Regions from separate parts of the Caldicellulosiruptor bescii DSM 6725 genome, predicted to be linked through region 2. Evidence: riboswitches for the same ligand, from Rfam matches in the RefSeq annotation. Region 2 holds a riboswitch; the other holds the start of a gene.
What was found. Region 2 has a riboswitch for cyclic di-AMP ahead of ATHE_RS09495 (C40 family peptidase). Riboswitches for the same ligand answer to the same signal wherever they lie in the genome.
Positions count from the first base shown of each region.

Region 1: another riboswitch for cyclic di-AMP. It lies ahead of ATHE_RS11210 (beta/alpha barrel domain-containing protein); the one in region 2 lies ahead of ATHE_RS09495 (C40 family peptidase).

Region 1 is NC_012034.1:2,357,035-2,361,103, forward strand. It holds gene ATHE_RS11200 (hypothetical protein) at 1-315, opposite strand, end outside; partial or broken gene ATHE_RS11205 (IS481 family transposase) at 709-1,575, opposite strand; cyclic di-AMP (ydaO/yuaA leader) riboswitch at 1,809-1,959, shown strand; gene ATHE_RS11210 (beta/alpha barrel domain-containing protein) at 1,966-3,324, shown strand; gene ATHE_RS11215 (L-ribulose-5-phosphate 4-epimerase) at 3,408-4,052, opposite strand; gene ATHE_RS11220 (GntR family transcriptional regulator) at 4,037-4,069, opposite strand, start outside.
Region 2 is NC_012034.1:1,999,460-2,003,528, forward strand. It holds gene ATHE_RS09485 (YqeG family HAD IIIA-type phosphatase) at 1-284, opposite strand, end outside; gene ATHE_RS09490 (hypothetical protein) at 459-1,358, shown strand; gene ATHE_RS09495 (C40 family peptidase) at 1,426-2,385, opposite strand; cyclic di-AMP (ydaO/yuaA leader) riboswitch at 2,390-2,551, opposite strand; gene ATHE_RS09500 (lactate utilization protein) at 2,653-3,294, opposite strand; gene ATHE_RS09505 (ABC transporter ATP-binding protein) at 3,291-4,069, opposite strand, start outside.

The DNA of each region.
Region 1 (4,069 bases), 360 kb from region 2:
CATAAAAGCTGTAGTCATTATAGGTCCGCAACCACTACCTGTTCGTACATCTTTTTTAAGAATTGTAATTGATGCAGGAGTTGTTGTACTTTCGTTTTTAATTCCGACACCAATATGAACTGCTTGTCCACTGTAGTTCCACTCATAAAATTCACATTCATATATTTTCCCAACTATTAATGGAATAATTGTAAATGCACGCCCATATGCTGCACTATCGAGCAGATTGGCACCAATATTCTCCATACCATTAACGTAGATAAATCCTTCTATTGGAGTACCATCATATTCTTTAGATTTTGTAAATGTAACCATTTTATTTCTAATCTCCTCTCACTTTAATGTTTACTTAAATACTTTCATATATCTCTTGAATAACAAAAAATAATAACTCATATATCTCTTCTCAAGTATAACTCTTATTTTTTTTCTGTCAACTATATATTTACAGGATAATAGTGTTATTTTGAGAAAGTTCAAATTATTCTGTGTAAGCATAAAACCGACTTATTAGTAAAAATTATAATATAAAGCGATAAACACCCAATAACATTTTTTATTTAATTGTTAGTGCCTTGCCACTTCTCTCTTTCTGATATTCTCCTATAAAAATTATTTACTCTACTTTGGTTCAATTTCCAACAAAAGTAATATAGACTGAAATTTTTTTAATTTAAAATCACACTCAGTGAAGACACATTTGCCACATTATTTATTACAGAAATGATAATAAAAAGTACTCATTTTTTTTCAGAATCTCTTTGAGAAGTAACGCAGAATACTGAAAAAAATGAGAGGAGACCAAAGACTTCGAATCTATGAATTTTTCAAATGGTGTCTTCCCACTCATTCCTTTACCATTATGAAGTCTAAAAAAGTTCCACGTATCCTGCCACGTTTGAGCTCTCTGAATAAATTCTTCCTTGTTTTTGCATCTCTCAGCATGAATCATTAAAAAATATTCGTCATCTGCTCGATGTGAATTTTCAATTATACCCATTAAGTTTTTTGCTTTTGTTACAATAGGGTTTAATTCTACTCCCAAAAGTGACAGAATCTTATACTACTTCCTTTAACTTTCTTTCACTTCCTCAACAAAATTCTTCTCCATTATCCAATCGGATTTTTATTAGGGTTCTCACACTATGTGTTCTTAGTCACAAAGCAACCAAGGATATAAACATAAAGCCAATTTCTCTTTTTTGTCTTCCTTGTTTTTCTTAGGTAACAGCATTTCTTTTGAGAATAGACTTTATTGTGTTTTCGCTTATTTTAACCCCATATTTTCTGAACAAATAAAGTGAAAGACGTCTGTATTTTCATACCAGTTCATTTAGATTCCTCAATAATGAGATTTTCAAGTTCAGAAGAAAGTTTTCTTGGACAAGTTTTAGGCTTTCTGGATTTATCCTCAAGAGGACCGTAAATTGCTCTTCTTATAGTAGCTCTTGATACACCTAATATTTTAGCAGTTTCTGATACGTTTTTGTTATTCGCGGTCTGTTACTTTTCGAATTAATTCTTTAGCTTTTTTGAGCAGATTGTTATTTCGTGATATGAGATATAAATATTCATAGTAGGCTACCCTCCCATCCTGGTAGTTTATGAATGTTTCTTTTGAATGGTATATTACACTTTTTAATTATATTCATGTCAGGATAGAGGTAACCTCAATTCTTTTTATAACCTTCTCCTTAGTATTTTCGCACATTTTTTCGCTGTGGTAAATATTCTGCATACCTATTTGAGGATATTAATTTGAATCTCTTGATAGTTCTCTTTTTCTTTGGTATCATAATGTTATCACAATATCAAAAAAGCTGAATTCCTGTGTAAAAAGCACAGGATAGGGGGGACCCATTTTTTGGGGTGAATCAAGGCATTTTTGCCTTGTAGGGCAAACGTCCCTTTCTGCCCGAACCCGTCAGCTAACCCCCGAAGCTTTGAAAGGGAGGTTTGTTTTTTATGAATGTAAAATTTAATCAAAAGACTCACATTCTTGAGATTGAGTATCAGTTCAGGGATGTTGAAGAGCCAAATCTTTTCAGGAACATCTATCCTTACAATGAGGTACCAAGGCTTGTTTTCAACCACAGAATTGTGCCAATGAATGTTCCTGAGCGGCTTTACATCACAGACACAACTTTCAGAGACGGCCAGCAATCACGCTCACCGTACACTGTTGATCAAATTTGTAGAATTTATGACTACTTACATGAACTTGACAATGGGAGTGGCGTTATTCTTCACACAGAGTTTTTTGTGTACTCAAAACAGGATAAAGAAGCAGTTTTAAAGTGTTTAGAAAAAGGTTATGATTTTCCAAAAGTCACCGCTTGGATTCGGGCAAAAAAAGAGGATTTTGAGATTGTAAAGAACCTTGGTATCAAGGAAACAGGAATTTTGGTTTCATGTTCTGACTATCATATCTTCAAAAAATTAAAGATGACAAGAAGTCAAGCAATGAAGCAATACTTAGAAATTGTGTCGGCAGCTTTAGAGGCAGGAATCATACCACGCTGCCATTTTGAAGACATCACAAGAGCTGATTTTTACGGATTTGTCTTGCCGTTTATTAATGAGCTTATGAAACTTTCAAAAGAGGCAAATATGCCTGTGAAAATCAGAGCCTGTGACACGCTGGGGCTTGGATCACCAATACCGGGTGTGGCTCTCCCAAGAAGTGTGCCTCAAATAATCTATGGTATTGTCAACTATGGTGAAGTGCCATCTGAGTGGCTTGAGTGGCACGGTCACAACGATTTTTACAAGGCAGTCATAAACTCAACAATGGCATGGCTGTACGGTGCTTCAATGGTAAACACATCACTTTTGGGAATAGGTGAGCGCACGGGTAACACCCCATTAGAGGCAATGGTGATGGAATACATTCAGATAAGAGGCAGCGCAGATGGCATGAATGTTGCTGTAATATCTGAGATTGCTGAGTATTTCAAAAAAGAAATCGGGTATGAAATTCCTCCAATGACGCCTTTTGTTGGTGAGAACTTTAACGCAACACGGGCTGGAATTCATGCAGATGGACTTATGAAAGATGAGGAGATTTACAATATATTTGATACAGGAAAGATTCTGGGGAAGCCTCCTAAGGTGATTATAGATGCATACTCAGGCATTGCAGGAATTGTAATCTGGATAAATAGGTATTTCAAAGATAGCGGCATTGACATTCAGGTTGACAAAAAAGACCCAAGGGTTCAGAAGGTCAAAGAGTGGGTAGACAGTCAATATGAAAATGGAAGAAATACATCAATAAGTGATGAAGAGCTAAAAGAGGTTGTAACCAGAATATTTGGACTGTAAAAGACAAGCAAGGCTGCCACATGAAAACGGCAGCCTTATGTTGTATTAACAACCCTTTCTTGTGCTGGGGGAAAAGTAATTTTTTATTTTTGCCCATATTTTGTCATGTACCTCTCATGAGCTCTTTTTACCTCATCAAGCGGAATCTCGATAGGCTCGCCCATCATCTTTGCAATAAACACTGTTTTTGCCACATCTTCTACCATAACAGCCGCTTTTACAGCCTCATCAACTGTCTTGCCTATCGTAAAAACTCCATGGTTCTGAAGAAGAATTGCCGGACTTTCTCCTATATACTCAACTATCACCTTGCCTATGTCCTCACCACCAATCTGAGCATACGGTCCGCACGGAATCTCACAGCCGAACTCATCAGCAATTGCTGTCAAATACACCTTTATTGGCTGACCCAAGGCTGCAAACGCTGTTGCATAGTTTGAATGTGTATGAACAACAGCATTTATGTGCGGCATGTGTTTGTATACATAAAGATGAGTTAGTGTATCTGTTGACGGCTTTAAATCTCCTTCAACAACATTTCCGTCCATGTCAACAACAACCATTTTGTCAGGTGTCAAATCATCATACATCACACCAGAGGGTTTTATAACAACAAGGTTTGTCTCAGGGTCGCGTGCTGAGACATTACCAGATGTCCATGTGACAAGACCAAATTTTGGAAGATAAAGATTGTATTTGCAAACAATCTCTTTTAAGCTTTCAAGCATTCCTGTATTCCTCCTCT
Region 2 (4,069 bases):
TTCAAAGGCTTTTTAGCATTATAGATGGCAGGAATGCCAAGCATACTTTCTATTTTTTTTACTCTATCTTTCTGGTTGTTCGAAACAAGGCAAATTTTAAATCCCATCTTTTGAGCCTTTTCAAGCCACTCAATAATCTCGTCTCTTACCTCAAATTCACCCCACGCAACTATGGTGTTGTCTATGTCGATAATGAGATAGTTTATTCCTTTTTTTATAAGAGTTTCAAGGTCAATATCCAATATACTTTTGCATATCATATCAGGCTTGAACTTTTTTAGCATCTTCTCTGCCCTTTCTCTCCCTTTTACCATCAAAAAATTGTCAAAGAAAAAATGAATTTACACAACTTTTTTGTTTTTTGATTTGTGAAAATACAACCTGATAAGGTATAATTTAATTATATTCTAACCCTGTATATTTTTCAAAATAAATTGAGAAGGGGGAAAAGGTTAAAAATGGTTGAGGTAAAAAAAGTCGAATATATGGGCTGGGAAAACTGTTATAAAATCTCTAACGGCAAAGTTGAAGCGATTGTCACAACAGATGTGGGTCCAAGAATAATTCATTTTTCATTTGAAGGTGACAAAAATGTCTTTTGCGTGGTAGAAGAACAGGCAGGAAAAGTTGGGGGTGATGAGTGGAGAATATATGGCGGAACAAGACTGTGGCACAGTCCGGAAGTTATTGAGCGCACATATTTCCCTGATAACCAAAAAATTGATTTTGAAATTGTTGAAAACGGTATAATTCTAAAACAGCCCACAGAAACCACTACATTTTTGCAAAAAACTATTGAACTTAAGTTTCACCCAACCGAACCAGAAGCTTATGTAACGTATAAAATCAAGAACAATGGTCTTTTTGAAGTTAAGTTCGCAATTTGGGCGCTTTCTGTAATGGCACCTGGTGGAGTTGAGGTCATGCCAATTCCAAAGATTGATACTGGACTTTTGCCAAGCTATTCTCTGGTCATGTGGCCATACACAAAACTTAACGACCACAGAGTCTTGTGGGGAGAGGATTTTATTATTCTAAAACAGGACAAAAACTGCAAGCCACCGTTTAAGATTGGATATCCAAATTTGGATGGATGGGCTTGTTATTTAAACGATGGAAACTTGTTTATAAAACAATACAAACACATAGACGGTGCAGAGTACCCTGACTTTGGATGTTCTTACGAAACATATACAACCGATTTCATGCTTGAGATGGAAACTTTAAGTCCACTTTACCTTGTTGCACCGGGCGAAGAAATTTCTCATAATGAGGTTTGGCAGCTCAAGAAAGTTGACGCTACCATTGAAAACGAGGAAGATGTCAAAAACCTGATTTTGCCTTTGATAAAAAAGTAAAAAGCACTTTTAAACTTGAAAGGGGCTTCTTCCTTTCTGATTTTCAGGAAAAAGCCCCTTTTTACTTTCATCTTATGACTCTTTTTGCCATCATAAAAAATCTTCCATAATATGAATTTAGGTCAGTTTCTGTTACACGTCCCCTTGCACTTGATGCATGAATGAACTTGCCACCGCCTAAATATATGCCAACATGATTTATATAATTTTTCCCGCCATCTGTGTCAAAGAAAAGCAAATCTCCCGGTTTAATTTCACTATATGAAACTCTCACACCATTTGTTTTTGCCATGTCAGCTGCTGTTCTTTCTAAATTTATTCCAAAGTTTTTGAACACAAACTGAACAAATCCTGAACAGTCAAAACCAGTTGATGGCGATGTTCCACCGTATGAGTATCTTATACCACGAAATCTTTGAGCAAACTCCAAAATTCTCTGTGCCAAGCTAAGATTTGTAAAAGTTTCTGCTTGACTTCTTTCAAACCCACCACGTGACACTGTTTTTGATACAAGCTGCGATGGCATCTTCAAAAGGTAATAAGCCATATATCCTACTGTGCCATCAAGCGTCTTTACCTTCACCCAGCCATTTTGTTCTCTTGACAGGACATACACCTTGCTACCATTTTTTAATGTCTTTAGCACCTTTGATGTGGTTGACATATCACTTCTTAAGCGCGCATTGTCTTTTAAAACTGTAGCTTGCGCAGCTTTAGCAGCCGTTTTTGCAACACTTGCCCTTGAAGTATTTGAAACTGCACTCCTTTTTTCATTTGTAATAGTTATGTAATCAGACTTTACATACCCAACAATTCCATCATACGAAATCTTTACCCATCCACCTGCATTTGACAAAACTTGGGCTTTAAACCCTTTGGGGAAAACTCCTAAAATCTTACTACTTGTTGAAGGTGCGCTTCTTATATTTATTGTAGATTTTGCCTGGGCTGACTGGGCAAAGACCTTTGCAGAAAAAAACATCAAAAAAATTCCAAGAATTATAGCTATTAAACTTTTTAGATTCATACAAAAACTCCCTTCTTGAGGCTTACGGGATTAGCTGACGGGTTCGGGACAAGAAGGCTATCCCTACGGCAAATTCTTTTTTGCCGATTCACCCCTGAATTACTTTGGTTCTCCCGCTGTCTGAGCAATTTTTACAATTTGCTCAGACATTCAGCCTATGAAGTTTATTATTTTGATGGTATTATTTTATTACAAGTAACTTTATTCTGTCAACCCTTTTTTACAGAATTGTTACACAAATATTTCTAAAATATTACAACACCATCTTTAAAAACCCATGTCTTCTTTGACAAGCACAACCTTGATTCTTCCTTTTGCAGGAGATCTTCTTGTTACAACAATATGGCTGCAGATGCACTCAAAACTTAAACAATCATGGCATTTTCCATCCTGAGTACATGGTGTGTTTCGAGAAAGTCTTTTTGAGTTCATAGGAGATGCTATGTTCCTTACCCTCAGCAAACCTTGCTCTTCGTTTAAAACAAGCTTGTTCTTACCGGCAATCACTATTACATTTTTAGGACCAAAAAGAAGCGCTGCAAGTCTGTTGCCATTTCCATCTATGTTTATGAGTTTTCCGTCAAGTGTTATTGCGTTTGTTGACATAAGATAGTAGTCAGCCCAGAAAGATTTTCTGTAAATCTCACCAAGCTCCTCAGGTGTTATACCTTCTTTGTATCTGTCCAAAAAGTTGTAATTGCCATTTCTCAGAAAATCTATCACACCACACTCAAAAAGTGTCATCGACCCGCCACAAGATACCACACTGCCTTTTGAAATGAGCTTTTCTAAAAGAGGCACAACATCTTCTTTTTTCTCGATAACAAAACATTCAAAGTTTCTTGCTTCCAAGTTTTTCTTTACAGTTTCAAAGTTTGTATCTATCCACCATGCCTTGTGTGGATTCATTTTAAATCACCCCTTGACATTTTATCGTTTGTCTCTTTTAAGATATAATCTTGCAAGCTCTCAATGCTTGAAAAAACTAACGCTTTTTCCCTCAAGCAATTGTAAAGTTTAGTTGCCAAACCACCTGTGAAATCACGTTTTGAAATATCCTCTTCTTCAATTATACAAAGATGATTAGCAAATTTAAGTGCCTCTAAGTTTTTTAAGTTTTGAACACCAAATGGAATGTTGCACAGCACACACAGGTCTGCTTTCTTGATAAGCTGAATGTTTTCGATGTACTCTTTTTCTCCAATTGGCATAAAAGGTTTTGTAAAAACTGTATAGATGGAAAAAAGTTGAGCTGTTTCAAAGTCTGTATCGTTTGTGGAAAGAACACCTGTTGTCACCCTGCATCCCATTTCAATTAGCATCTTATAAAGAAGCTGTGCACTTCCACCTCCTGATACAACATGTACATGAAAAGTTTTTGGAACGTCTGTCTGGATAAGCTCTATGTCAAATATACCGAAAGGATTTTTGTAAACAACTGCATCAACTTCATATACTTTTCTTATATTCTCCTGAGTTAAAACCTCATCAGGTCTTCCAATATCCACAACTCTGCCATCTTTCATCATAATGATGCTATCACACACTTTTGCTGCCATCTTCAGATTATGAATTGCCATTATGACTATCTTCCCAGAAAACGCTTCTTCTCTTACAAGCCTAAGTATCTTTTCCTGATGAGAGATGTCTAAATTTGAGTTCGGCTCGTCCAAAAGTAAAACTT